4 regions of the Kitasatospora sp. LaBMicrA B282 genome follow, and region 1 is predicted to be linked to each of the others. Evidence: riboswitches for the same ligand, from Rfam matches in the RefSeq annotation. Region 1 holds a riboswitch; each other region holds the start of a gene.
The links. Region 1 has a riboswitch for cobalamin ahead of ACQRUO_RS20675 (cobalamin biosynthesis protein). Riboswitches for the same ligand answer to the same signal wherever they lie in the genome.

Region 1 (3,172 bases):
GTCCACCACGCTCGCCAGGTCCAGCGAGTCCTCGGCGTCCAGCCAGAGCCCGGACAGCATCGGCAGGGTGCCGAGCACCGGACGGCCGGTCAGCTCGTGCAGCATGTCCAGGCCGGGCTTCAGCAGCCGGGCGTCGCCGCGGAACTTGTTCACCAGCCAGCCGGCCACCAGCGCCTGGTCCTCGGCGCAGAGCAGCGCCAGGGTGCCGAACATCGCGGCGAACACCCCGCCGCGGTCGATGTCGCCGACCACCACCACCGGCAGCCCGGCGGCCCGGGCCAGGCCCATGTTGGCGATGTCCCCGTCGCGCAGGTTGATCTCGGCCGGCGAGCCGGCGCCCTCGCAGACCACCACGTCGAACCGGCGGCGCAGGTCGGCCAGGCACTCCAGCGAGCGCTCCAACAGGTAGGGCTTGCGCTGCCGGTAGTCCAGCGCGCCGACCTCGGCGATCGGCCTGCCGAGCAGCACCACCTGGCTGCGGCCGTCCGCGCCGGGCTTGAGCAGCACCGGGTTCATCGCCGCCTCCGGCTCGACCCGGGCGGCCTGCGCCTGCATCACCTGGGCCCGGCCGATCTCGGCGCCGTCCAGGGTGACCATCGAGTTGAGCGACATGTTCTGCGCCTTGAACGGCGCCACCTTGACGCCCCGGCGGACCAGCCAGCGGCAGATGCCGGCGGTCACCACGCTCTTCCCGGCGTCCGAGGTGGTCCCGGCCACCAACAACGCGTTGCTCACGTGCGTCCCCTCCGCGACAGCGACAGCACGGCGGTCCGCACCGCCACCGTGGTCCCCAGTGCCAGCAGCCCGACCCGGCGGGAGAGCCGGCAGGCGCGTTCGATGTCGGTCACCGCGACCGGGCGCAGCTCGGCGCCCAGCACCGGGCGGTGCTCGGTGCGCTCCCCATACTGCAGGGTGCCGCCGAGCCGCACCCCGAGCGCGCCGGCGAAGGAGGACTCGGCCTGGCCCGCGTTCGGACTGGGGTGCGCGGAGCCGTCCCGGCGCCAGACCCGCCAGGCCCGGTCGCGCTGCTCGGCGGCGGCCACGGTGAGCAGCGCGGTCAGCCGGGCGCCCGGCCAGCCGGCCACGTCGTCCAGGCGGGCCGCCGCCCAGCCGAACCGGCGGTAGCGCGGGGACTTGTGACCAACCATCGCGTCCAGGGTGTTGACCGCGCGGAAGGCCAGCAGCCCGGGCGCGCCCGCGACCGCACCCCAGACCAGGGCGTTGACCACGGCGTCGGCGGTGTTCTCGGCCACCGACTCGACCACCGCGCGGGCGATCTGCTGCTCGTCCAGCGCGCTCGGGTCGCGCCCGCACAGGTGCGGCAGCCGGCGGCGGGCGGCGGCCAGGTCGCCGGCCTGCAGCGCGGCGCCGACCGTGCGGGCCTCGCGGACCAGCGAACTGCCGCCGAGCACGCTGAAGGTGGCACCGGCGGTCAGCAGGGCGGTGCCCGCGGCCCGTTCGCGGCCGAGCAGTCGGGTGAGTCCGTGGGCGCCGGCGGCGACCGCGCCCACGCTCAGCGCGGTGTGCAGGGCGCCCGCGCCCCGGTGGTCGCGCCACAGCGTGCGCTCCAGGCGGCCGGCGGCCCGGCCGAAGAGTGCCACCGGGTGGCCGCGTTCGGGGTCGCCGAACCGGGCGTCGGCGGCGTAGCCGGCCAGGGCGCCCACGGCGTACGGCAGCGCGCGGTGGAGTACCCCCGCCATCTGTTGCGTGTCCTCACTCAGGGTCCGCGCCCTGGATCGACGTGACCGGCGGCGAGAGTCTCCTGGCTCCCCGGGTGGTTGACGCACGCCCGGGCCTTCCCGCGGCCCTGTGACGGACCGCCGTGACCGTGTGTCGGGCGTGCTCCCGGTGACAGTGGCGGGACCGCGCCGGATTCGCACCGGCTTCCTCTCCTTGCCTCCGTTCGGCCCAAGGATCCCATCACGCCCGCGAAGCGGGAGTCAACCAGGTCACCGGCCGTCTTGCTCACACGAGGTCACCGGCGGTCGCCCGGGGTCACACCAGCGGGCCGCGGGCCGGAAGCGTGAGGACCTCCGATCCCCGGTGCAGGTCGTGGGGGCCGCGCTGGTGATTCGTCCAAGGGCGGCAGACGGCCCAGAACCCGGCTTCGTGCGTTCAGCGGCTGGGGGCCCGGCGGCCCCGGCCCTAGCGTCGGCGCATGCGAAGAAGCCGGCCGCCGGCCCCCACCCCGGTCCCGTTCTCCCCGCACGCCGCGCGCGAGCACCGGGTCCTGCTCGGCCTGACCACCGACCAGGTGGCCCACGCGCTGGCCGCGCACGGGGTGCGACTGCTGCCCACCCACGTGGCCGGCTGGGAGAACGGCGAGATCCGCCCCACCGAGGACGAGCTGATCGCCCTCGGCCGGGCGCTCTGGTGCCCGGCGGCCGAACTGATGGGCACCACCCCGGTCGCCCTGCGCGACTTCCGGGTGGCCCGGGAACTGACCCAGCAGCAGGCCGCGAGCCGGATCGGCATGGGCCTGCGCGGCTACGCCGCCGCCGAGCTGAGCGGGCGCTGGACCGGCGACCCGGAACAGAGCGCCGCCCTCTGCGAGGCGCTCGAGGTGAGCCTGCGCGACCTGGTCCGGCTGCAGGGCGCGGACGCCGAACTGGAGCAGCGGGTGCGCCAGTGCCTGGACGGCCGCTGGCAGGCCCAGCTGAAGCCGGTGTCCCGCCTCCTCCCGGTGCCCGCGGACACCCTGGCCGGGGTGCTCGCGGCCCTGCAGAACGAGCGCCAGGCCACCAGCGGCCACTGGGGCACCGGCAACTGGGGCGGCCCCGCACCCGCCACGGGCCAGGCGACGGAGGCGGGGGCGTCCCCGGTCGACCGCTTCTGGTCCCTGCTGGCCCGGCGCTACCGGGGCGCGCTGAAGGTCTGAGGCGGGCGTGGGCGGGGATCCCGCTGGGGCGGCCGGCGTGGCGGGCCAGGTGTAGGTGAGGCAGGTGAGCTGCCGCTGCCCGGACGGCGGCGCTGCGGTGGCCGGGTGGGCGGGGGCGGGGTGGACTGGGACGGTCGTCTCCGAATCCCAGACACCGAATCCCAGACACCGAATCCCAGACACCGAATCCCGGTCACCACCGTGGGGAGAGCCATGCGTTGGGGAACCGCCGCCGTCGCGGCCACCGCCGTCGCCGCCGCCGCGGGTGCGGCCGTCCTGCTGATCGGGCGCCGG
Region 2 (3,172 bases), on a different contig from region 1:
GACCAGCGCGCTCGAGCGGTTCGCCTTGTGCGCGTAGTGGATCCGCCCCGCCAGGTGGTGGCGCCGGTAGACCGCGCGGAACCGGGTGACGTTCTCGGCCAGTTGCTCGGGGAGCACGATGTTGAGCGGGGAGCCGAGCGCGTCCACCAGCGAGTGCAGCAGCTCGGTCGCCTCCAGGGCCGACCGCAGGCGTGGTTCGAGCCGCGGTTCCAGGTACAGGGGTTCCGGGCTCGGCAGGTCGGGGTACGGCGGGTCGGGATCGGGTGGTGCGGGGTCCGATGGCGGTAACCGTGGTGGCAGGTGCTGCATGGCGACGAGACTCCCCCCGCCTCTCGCGTGTGAACGAGGTGCCCGATCACGGTAATCGCTTCGGGCGTTCGACGACAGGCCACCTGTCGGACACCTCGCACACGGGCCGCTACGCCTACTCCTTCGCTTCCACCACCGCCGCGGCTGCGGGCGCGACTGCCGGCCCCCCGGCCACTGCCGTGACCGGCTTGGGCGTCCAGCGGGCCTCGACCTTGCCGAAGCGCCAGTAGAGCACGGCGACGATCCAGGTCGCCGCGAAGAGCCCGGCGATCGCGAATCCGGCCTTGTTGATGTCGAAGTTCGCCATGAAGTCCCAGAACGGACCGCTCAGGTGCAGCTCGGAGGTGAGCACGCCGAACATCTCGATGGTGCCGATCAGGAAGGCCGCCGCGATCGACAGACCGGTGATGACGAGGTTGTAGTACACCTTGCGGACGGGGTTGGCGAAGGCCCAGCCGTAGGCGAAGTTCATGAAGCAGCCGTCCAGGGTGTCGAACAGCGTCATGCCGCCGGCGAAGAGCAGCGGCAGCGCGAGGACGGCGTAGAACGGCAGGCCGGAGCTGGCGGCGTAGGCGGTCGCGGCGAGCAGCACGACCTCGGTGGCGGTGTCGAACCCGATGCCGAAGATCAGGCCGACGAAGAACATCTGCCAGGTGTGCTTGATCGTGCGCATGAAGCGGCCGAAGAAGCGGTACATCAGCCCGCGCTGCTGGAGCTGGTGCTCCAGCTCCTCCTCGTTGAAGGTGCCCTGGCGCATCGCGCGGAAGACCTTGATGATGCCGGCCAGCACGATCAGGTTGAGCAGGGCGATGAGGTAGAGGAAGCTCGCCGAGGTGACGGTGCCGATGACACCGCCGACGGTCTCGTAGGTGGAGTTCGGGTCGACCATCGCCCCGAAGACGGCCTTGGCCGCGACGGTGATGCCGATGCCGACCACGCAGATGATGGTGGAGTGGCCCAGGGCGAAGAAGAAGCCGGTGCCCAGCGGGCGCTTCTTGTCCGCCATCAGCTTGCGGGTGACGTTGTCGATCGCCGAGATGTGGTCGGCGTCGAAGGCGTGCCGGGCGCCCAGCGTCCACGCGGTGAACGCGACGCCCATGCCGATGCCGAGGCCGTCGTAGTGGAAGTGGTGCGGCAGGACGGCGAAGACGAAGATGCCCCAGCCGAAGCCGTTGAGGGCGAGGATCACCAGGGCCATGATGCCCAGGCGCCCCCACTCCGACGGGTGCAGCGCGTCGCGGATCGATCTGAACCGGGTTGCCGGTGCGGTCAAGGCATCCTCCTCGGGATGCTCGCGGACAGGGCGGCACCCGAGGCGGCCTCGATGGGCCGAGCGGTTCCGTCCTTCCGACGAGGCGGGGAATCCGAGGTGCGGCAGCAGGCGACCGGGCTCGTCCCCGTCGAGGGGCATCACCGTTGCGGGACAGTGCCGGGTTCACACCGGACTTCGCTACTGGCGCACCGTCACAGCTGGCAGCTGCAACCTTGCCAGCCTAGTGAGCCGCTCGAGCCGTCCTCAAGTCCGCCCAGCTCAACACCCCGGGAACTCCCAGTCCACGGTCAGCTTCCGTTCGAGGCGGCGAGCTGATCCCCCAACGACCGGTCCCGGTCGCGGGGTTGCCGTCGCCCTGCGGCGGCGGCAACCCCTCGGCGGCAGGCGGGTTACGGCGCGGTGATGCCCGGGGCGGTGCCGGCGCCGAAGGACCAGCCCTCGTCGGTGCCGGGGGCCGGGGTGTAGCTCGCGGCGCCGAGGTCGCTGTAGGTCCACGAACCACCGGGAGTGGCGTGCCAGTAGGACCAGTAGGCGGTGGCGGGGGCGCCGTTGCACGGGTCGGGCTGGGTGTTGATCGCGCAGATGAAGCCCGGGAAGCGCGGCACGAAGCCGTAGCTGAAGCCGGCACCGGTCAGGGCGGCCAGGCCGTTGGCCGGCGAGCCCTGGGCGCAGCCGGTCTGGACGCCGCCGCCGAGGGCGGTGAAGTCGACCACGACGGTGACCCCGGAGCAGCTGGGGTCGGCGTGCGCGGCGGGTGCGGCGGCGGCCGTGCCGCCGAGCAGCGCGGCGGTGAGGGCGGCCGCGGCGGCGAGCGAGCCGAGCAGGCGGCGGCGCGGGCGGGCGGTGGGCGTGCTGGTGGTCATGACGGCTCTCCTCTGACTGGTCGTCAGTTGCTGGGGCAGGCGAGGGTGGGGGCAGCGGGGTTGGCGCCCTGGGCGCTGAGGTCGACCAGGGCGACGCCGGAGAGGCCGAGCACCGCCTGGGTGGTGGCGCGCACGGCGTTGGCGGCGTTGAAGCCGGTGCTGTCGTAGGCGATGGCGCCCTGGGTGCCGGCGGCGCCGGAGCAGCCGACCTGGAGCTTGTACAGCGCACTCCAGGCCTTCAGGCCGGGCAGCAGCCGGCCCTGGCTGAGCAGCGCCTCGCCGGCCAGGCCGGTGCTGTTGGCGTTGCCGGCCGTGGCGGTACCGGTGGCGAAGCTGCCGTCCGTGCCCTGGTGGGCGGTGAGCCAGTCGAGGCCGGCCGAGGCGGCGGCCGGACGGCCGGTGGCGGCCAGGGCCTGGACGGCCATCGCGGTGGCGTCCGGGTCACTGGTGCAGGTCGGCTGGCCGAACGCGGCCGGGAAGCCGCCGTCGGCGCACGCGCTGCCGGCCAGGAAGTCGGCGGCGCTCGCCGGGGCGCCGCCGGGGGTGCGGTCGAGGGCGATCAGGGCGAGCGACTGGCCGAAGGTGTTGCTGTAGTCGCCGTACTGGGAGTGGTCGGAGAACCGGCCGCTCGGGGTGAGCAGGGCCCGCAGCCGGGTGGGCAGGTCGACGCCGCCGAAGCTGGTCGGGTCGGTGCCGCGCACCTCCGCGGCCAGCAGCAGCTTGGCGG
Region 3 (3,172 bases), on a different contig from region 1:
CGCGGTGATCTGCCGGCTGCGGTTCCGGATCGAGGTCCCGCGCTAGCTGCACCCGCCCGAGCGGGGCACCGTCAAGCGTCGGCGGCGTCGCGCTTGGGCCAGCGCTGCTCCACCTTCGCCAGCCGCCAGTACGCCAGCGCGCAGGCCCAGACCACCACGAACAGGCCGACGATGACGAACCCGACGTTGTTCAGGTCGATGCCGGAGATCCAGTTGGTCACCGGGTCGCTGAGGTCCAGCTGGTCGTGCAGCACGCCGATGAGCTCGATGGTGCCGATCAGGAAGGCGACGGCGATCGAGAGCCCGGTGATGGTGAGGTTGTAGTAGACCTTGCGGGTCGGGTTGGAGAACGCCCAGTGGTAGGCGAAGTTCATGAAGGTGCCGTCGAGGGTGTCGAACAGGCTCATCCCGGAGGCGAACAGCAGCGGCAGGCAGAGGATCGCGTACCAGGGCAGGCCCGCCGCGGCGCCGGAGCCGGCCATGGCCAGCAGCACCACCTCGGTGGCGGTGTCGAAGCCGAGGCCGAACAGCAGCCCGATCGGGAACATCTGGCCGGGGCGGGTGATGGACTTGGTCAGCCGGCCGAGGATGCGGTTCAGGAAGCCGCGGTTGTCCAGGTGCTTCTCCAGCTCGTGCTCGTCGAACTGGCCGGCCCGCATGTCCTTGAAGACCCGGTAGATCCCGGCCAGCGACACCAGGTTGAGCGCGGCGATCAGGTACAGGAAGCCACCGGAGACGCTGGTGGACACCACGCCCAGCAGCTGCTTGGTGCTGGAGGTGTCGCTGGTCAGCGTGGTGGCGATGTGCGCACCGGCGGCGACCAGGCCGGCCAGCAGGCAGACGATGGTGGAGTGGCCGAGGGCGAACCAGAAGCCGACCGAGACCGGTCGCTTGCCGTCCGCCATCAGCTTGCGGGTGGTGTTGTCGATCGCCGCGATGTGGTCGGCGTCGAAGGCGTGCCGCATGCCCAGGGTGTAGGTGGTGACGCCGAGTCCGAGGCCGAACACCTGGGTGCCGACGGCGTAGTGGTGCGGGGCGACCATGGTGATCAGGACGCCGAAGGCGACGATGTGCATCGCGGCGATGACCGCGATCAGGCCGCCGGTGCGTATCCAGTCCTTCCTCTCCCACCGCAACGACGTGGCGGTGGTACTCGCGGGGGACTTCAGCACAGCGGTTTCGGGCAGGGTCATCCTGGGACAGCCTCTCCAGCACCTCGTGGACAGTTACTCGTCATGCGGTGCCGTGGCCGGTCTCCTGGCTGACAGGTCGAACGTCCGAACGTGCCCGGCCTTCCCAGGCGCACGCGGCGCCCAGTGGCCGCCCACCGCGCGGGGCGGTGGGTGTGGCGGTTCGGACTTCCTGATCACAGTGGCGAGGGCCGCTCCGGACTCCTGCGTCGAACGCGTCCAACGCGTCCGACCCAGCGCACCGGTCTTCCCGAGCACCACGGCGGGGGACACCGTAGGGCCCGGGCGGTGATCACCACAAGCCTGCGCAGGTACGCAGGTGTCGCAGGTCACAGCCGGGGCCGGCGGGTTTTGGACAGCAGTGGCGCCCGAGGCGAAGATGGGGCCATGCACCTGGTACCGGAGGAGCGCGCGCACCGGCGCCCCATCGACGAGCACACGGTCTGCGCGGCCGTCGCCGGCATCGGCGACCCGAGCGACGTGCGCAGTTGGGCCGCCCGCTTCGCCCTGCTCGCCGAGCCCGGGCGGCTCGCGGTGCTGCTGGCGGTGCACCGGGCCGGGCCGATCGCCGTCTCGGACCTGGCGATCGCCACCGGCATCAGCGAGACCGCGGTCTCCCAGACGCTGCGCATCCTGCGCACCTCGGGCACCGTGACGGCGGCCAAGGACGGGCGGGTGGTGCGCTACCGGCTGGCCGACCCGGCGGTGGCCGCCCTGCTCGACCCGATCCCCGCGCTGCCGCACACGGAGTGAGCAGAGTGCCCGGCCAGGTGGGCTGAGGCCCGCTCAGCGTGTGGTTGCCCGCCTCGGTGACCCGAGGTGCACTGAGCGGGCCCTCGGTGGCCCAAGGCCCGCTCAGCGCGGCGGGGCGCCGGTGCTGGCCCGCAGCACCACCCGGGCCGGCAGCCGCAACCGGGCCGGGGCGACCCCCGGCGGCGGGTCGGCCAGGGCCAGCCGGACCGCCTCGCTCCCCAACTGCTCCAGCGGCAGCCGCACCGTGGTCAGCGCGGGCACCAGGTCGGCGGCCGACGGCAGGTCCTCGAACCCCGCCACCGAGATCCGCCCCGGCACCGGCACCCCGCGCTCACGCAGTTCCGCCAGCACCCCCGTCGCACAGAGGTCGGCGAGGGCCAGCACGCAGCTCGGCCACCGCTCGACCGGCCGGCCGTCCAGCAGGTCGGCGATCGCCCGCCGACCGCCGGCCCTGGTCGGCTCGGCGTGCCGGACGTCCTGCGGTCCCAGCCCGATCCCCGCCTCCGTCAGCGCCGAGCGCACCCCCGCCAGCCGGTCCGCCGACACCCGGTACCGGCGCGGGCCGGCGATCACCGCGAACCGGCGGTGCCCGAGACCCGCCATCGTGCGGGCCAGCGCGGCAGCGCCGGCCTCGCTCTCCGGCAGCACGCAGGCGTGCTCCGCCCCCTGCTCGGTGATGCCCGCGACCCGGCCCCCGTCGGCCCGGTAGGCGGCCAGCGCCGCGTCGATCGCGCGGGCCGCGGCCGGGTCGGTGAACGCGGACCCGGCCAGCACGACGGCCCGCACCCGCTGGCCGCGCAACGCCAGGATGCCGCGCAGTTGGGCGTCCGGGTCGCCGTCGGTCTCCACCAGCAGCGGCAGCAGTCCGGCGGCGGCGGCCGCGCCGGACACCCCGCGGGCGATCGCCGCACCGGCCGGGTCGCCGATGTCGGGCAGCAGCAGGCCGACGTGCGCCGTGGTCGACCGGGCCAGCGCCTGGGCGGCCGCGTTCGGCAGGTACCCGAGCTCCGCGGCGCTGGCCCGCACCCGGTCCGCCAGCTCCTGGCCCACCGCCCGGGCCGAGCCGTTCAGCGCCCGCGACGCCGTCGCCGGCGACACCCCGGCGTGCCGCGCGACCTCGCTCAGCGTGACGCCCACGGTGCCCCGTGCCCTTCCGCGCGGCGCAGGCCGCCGGTCAGCGTAGACCAGCCCTTGTGCAGCAGTCCGCGGGCCTGCAGCCGGAGCATGTC
Region 4 (3,172 bases), on a different contig from region 1:
CTTCACCCGGGAGCACGCCATGCTGATGGCCCTGCAGCACAGCCTGCTGCCGCGCCGGCTGCCCGAGCAGAGCGCCGTCGAGCTGGCCCACCGCTACCGTCCGGCCGCCGCCGGGGTGCGCGGCGACTGGTTCGACGTGATCCCGCTGCCCGGGGCCCGGGTCGCGCTGGTGGTGGGCGACGTGGTGGGTCACGGCCTGCACGCCGCCGCCACCATGGGGCGGCTGCGCACGGCCGTGCAGAACTTCGCCGCCCTCGACCTGCCGCCGGACGAACTCCTCGGGCACCTGGACGAGTTGGTGGCGTACCTGGACCAGGAGGCCGACACCCGCCACGGGGCCGACGGCCGTGCGGGCGCCGACGGCCATGGCGGGGCCGACCGTCGTCAGGGCGCCGACGGCCTCGACGACCGTGACGCAGCGGACGTCCCGCTGCCGATCAGTGGTGCCGGCTGCCTGTACGCGGTCTACGACCCGACCACCGGCACCGCCACCCTGGCCCGGGCCGGCCACCCGCTGCCCGTCCTGGTCCACCCGGTCGGCACCGTGGAGTTCCTCGACCTGCCGGCCGGTCCGCCGCTGGGCCTGGGCGGCCTGCCGTTCCAGGCGCTGGAGGTCCGCCTGCCGCCGGGCAGCAGCCTGGTCATGTACACCGACGGCCTGGTCGAGGACGCCGACCACGCCATCGGCAGTGGCCTCGACGTGCTCTCCGCCGTGCTCGCCCACCCCGACCGCAGCCCGCAGGAGATCTGCGACGCCCTGCTGCGCGAACTCGCCGGCGACCGGGCGGGTGACGACATCGCGCTGCTGGTGGCCCGCACCCGGCTGCTGCCCGCCGACCGGATCGCGGAGTGGGACGTGCCGGCTGACCCCATCGCGGTCGCCCACGTCCGGGCCGCCGCCACCGCCCAGTTGACCCGCTGGGGCCTGGGCGAGGCGGTGTTCACCACCGAACTGGTGCTCAGCGAACTGGTGACCAACGCGATCCGCTACGGCCGCCCGCCGATCCGGCTCCGCCTGATCCACGACTCCTCGCTGATCTGCGAGGTCGCCGACGCCGCCAGCACCGCCCCGCACCTGCGGTACGCGGCGGAGGAGGACGAAGGCGGCCGCGGCCTCTTCCTGGTGGCCCGACTCACCCACCGCTGGGGCACCCGCTACACGCCGCGCGGCAAGGTCATCTGGGCGGAGCAGACCCTCGCCGGGCCGGCGCCGCAGTCGAGCGCGGGTCGGGGCAGCATCGGGTGATCGAGGGCACGTGCGGGTGGCTCTGGACTTACTAGGACGTCCAACTATATGGTCGTGACAGGTCCGCGGTGTCAGGGAAGCCGGTGTGAGTCCGGCACGGTCCCGCCACTGTGACCGGGGAGTGCGTCCTCGCAGGAGTCATGGCCACTGGCAGCCAGCCGGGAAGGCCCGAGGGCGGGCGTCGATCCGGGAGTCAGGATACCGGCCGCGGATGGTTCGTGTTTTCCACGAGGATGGAGACGACACGCATGACTCAGGGCCGTTCGCTGTCTGCCGCCCCTGGCTGTCCTGTGCCGACCGACCGGGCCCACCTGGCCTGACGGTCCGTCAACTCTGCTGCTGACTGCTGCCCTGGTGCGCCACCGTGCGCCGGGTGGTCGGCGGTGCTCTCCACTCCTCCTCTCCCACCCATGACGAGAGAAGGAACCGATGGTCCGAGAACTCACCCACTTCGTCGCCGGCAAGCGGCTCCCCGGCGCCTCCGGGCGCTTCGGCGACGTGTACGACCCCAACACCGGGCAGGTGCAGGCCCGGGTGCCGCTGGCGAGCCGCGCCGAGGTCGAGGCAGTGATCGCCGACGCCGAGCAGGCCCAGCAGGGCTGGGCGGCCTGGAACCCGCAGCGCCGGGCCCGGGTGCTGCTGCGCTTCCTGCAGCTGGTCGACCAGGAGAAGGACGAGCTGGCCCGGTTGCTCTCCGCCGAGCACGGCAAGACCGTCGCCGACGCGCACGGCGACATCCAGCGCGGGCTGGAGGTGGTGGAGTTCGCCGCCGGGATCCCACACCTGCTGAAGGGCGAGTTCACCGACAACGCCGGCACCGGCATCGACGTGTACTCGATGCGCCAGCCGCTCGGCGTGGTGGCGGGCATCACCCCGTTCAACTTCCCGGCGATGATCCCGCTCTGGAAGGCGGCCCCCGCGCTGGCCTGCGGCAACGCGTTCGTCCTCAAGCCCTCCGAGCGGGACCCCTCGGTGCCGCTGCGACTCGCCGAGCTCTTCCTCGAGGCGGGCCTGCCGGCGGGCGTGCTCAACGTGGTGAACGGCGACAAGGAAGCGGTGGACACGCTGCTGGAGGACCCGCGGGTCCAGGCGATCGGGTTCGTCGGCTCCACGCCGATCGCCCAGTACGTCTACGCCACGGCCGCCGCCCACGGCAAGCGGGCGCAGTGCTTCGGCGGCGCCAAGAACCACATGATCGTGATGCCGGACGCCGACCTCGACCAGGCGGCCGACGCGCTGATCGGCGCCGGGTACGGATCGGCGGGCGAGCGGTGCATGGCGATCTCGGTCGCCGTGCCGGTGGGGGAGCAGACCGCCGACGCGCTGGTGGCGAAGCTGACCGAGCGGATCGCCGCGCTGAAGGTCGGCCGCTCGGACGACCCGGCGGCGGACTTCGGCCCGCTGGTCACCCGCGAGGCGCGCGACCGGGTCCGCGACTACATCGACCACGGCGTCCGGGAGGGTGCCGAACTCGTCGTCGACGGACGGGGCTTCCAGCTGGCCGGTCACGAGGACGGCTACTTCCTCGGTGCCTCGCTCTTCGACCGGGTGACCCCGGACATGCGGATCTACCGGGAGGAGATCTTCGGTCCGGTGCTCACCGTGGTCCGCGCCGCCGACTACGAGGAGGCGCTGCGCCTGCCCAGCGAGCACGAGTACGGCAACGGCGTGGCGATCTACACCCGGGACGGCGACACCGCCCGCGACTTCGCCCGCCGGGTGAACACCGGGATGATCGGCGTCAACGTGCCGATCCCGGTGCCGATCGCGTACCACACCTTCGGCGGCTGGAAGCGCTCGATGTTCGGCGACCTCAACCAGCACGGTCCGGACTCGATCCGCTTCTACACCCGCACCCGCACCATCACCTCGCGCTGGCCCTCGGGGGTCAAGGAGGGCGCGAGCTTCACCATCCCCACGATGGAG

Region 2: it holds a riboswitch for cobalamin, as region 1 does, so the genes downstream of both, ACQRUO_RS08835 (HoxN/HupN/NixA family nickel/cobalt transporter) here and ACQRUO_RS20675 (cobalamin biosynthesis protein) in region 1, are expected to answer to the same signal.
Region 3: it holds a riboswitch for cobalamin, as region 1 does, so the genes downstream of both, ACQRUO_RS09535 (HoxN/HupN/NixA family nickel/cobalt transporter) here and ACQRUO_RS20675 (cobalamin biosynthesis protein) in region 1, are expected to answer to the same signal.
Region 4: it holds a riboswitch for cobalamin, as region 1 does, so the genes downstream of both, ACQRUO_RS02005 (CoA-acylating methylmalonate-semialdehyde dehydrogenase) here and ACQRUO_RS20675 (cobalamin biosynthesis protein) in region 1, are expected to answer to the same signal.

The regions. Positions count from the first base shown of each region.
Region 1 covers NZ_JBNQTI010000071.1:3,290-6,461, reverse strand. The annotation lists gene ACQRUO_RS20680 (cobyric acid synthase) at 1-735, opposite strand, end outside; gene ACQRUO_RS20675 (cobalamin biosynthesis protein) at 732-1,700, opposite strand; cobalamin riboswitch at 1,757-1,889, opposite strand; gene ACQRUO_RS20670 (helix-turn-helix domain-containing protein) at 2,159-2,878, shown strand; gene ACQRUO_RS20665 (alpha/beta hydrolase family protein) at 3,092-3,172, shown strand, end outside.
Region 2 covers NZ_JBNQTI010000021.1:4,407-7,578, reverse strand. The annotation lists gene ACQRUO_RS08840 (Y4yA family PLP-dependent enzyme) at 1-309, opposite strand, end outside; gene ACQRUO_RS08835 (HoxN/HupN/NixA family nickel/cobalt transporter) at 425-1,582, opposite strand; adenosylcobalamin (AdoCbl) riboswitch at 1,642-1,785, opposite strand; gene ACQRUO_RS08830 (flagellar hook-length control protein FliK) at 1,972-2,445, opposite strand; gene ACQRUO_RS08825 (peptidase) at 2,469-3,172, opposite strand, start outside.
Region 3 covers NZ_JBNQTI010000023.1:35,567-38,738, forward strand. The annotation lists gene ACQRUO_RS09530 (APC family permease) at 1-46, shown strand, start outside; gene ACQRUO_RS09535 (HoxN/HupN/NixA family nickel/cobalt transporter) at 72-1,193, opposite strand; cobalamin riboswitch at 1,231-1,467, opposite strand; gene ACQRUO_RS09540 (ArsR/SmtB family transcription factor) at 1,578-1,943, shown strand; gene ACQRUO_RS09545 (LacI family DNA-binding transcriptional regulator) at 2,046-3,080, opposite strand; gene ACQRUO_RS09550 (MBL fold metallo-hydrolase) at 3,065-3,172, opposite strand, start outside.
Region 4 covers NZ_JBNQTI010000004.1:26,779-29,950, reverse strand. The annotation lists partial or broken gene ACQRUO_RS02010 (ATP-binding SpoIIE family protein phosphatase) at 1-1,246, shown strand, start outside; cobalamin riboswitch at 1,296-1,470, shown strand; gene ACQRUO_RS02005 (CoA-acylating methylmalonate-semialdehyde dehydrogenase) at 1,676-3,172, shown strand, end outside; gene ACQRUO_RS02000 (acyl-CoA dehydrogenase family protein) at 3,172-3,172, shown strand, end outside.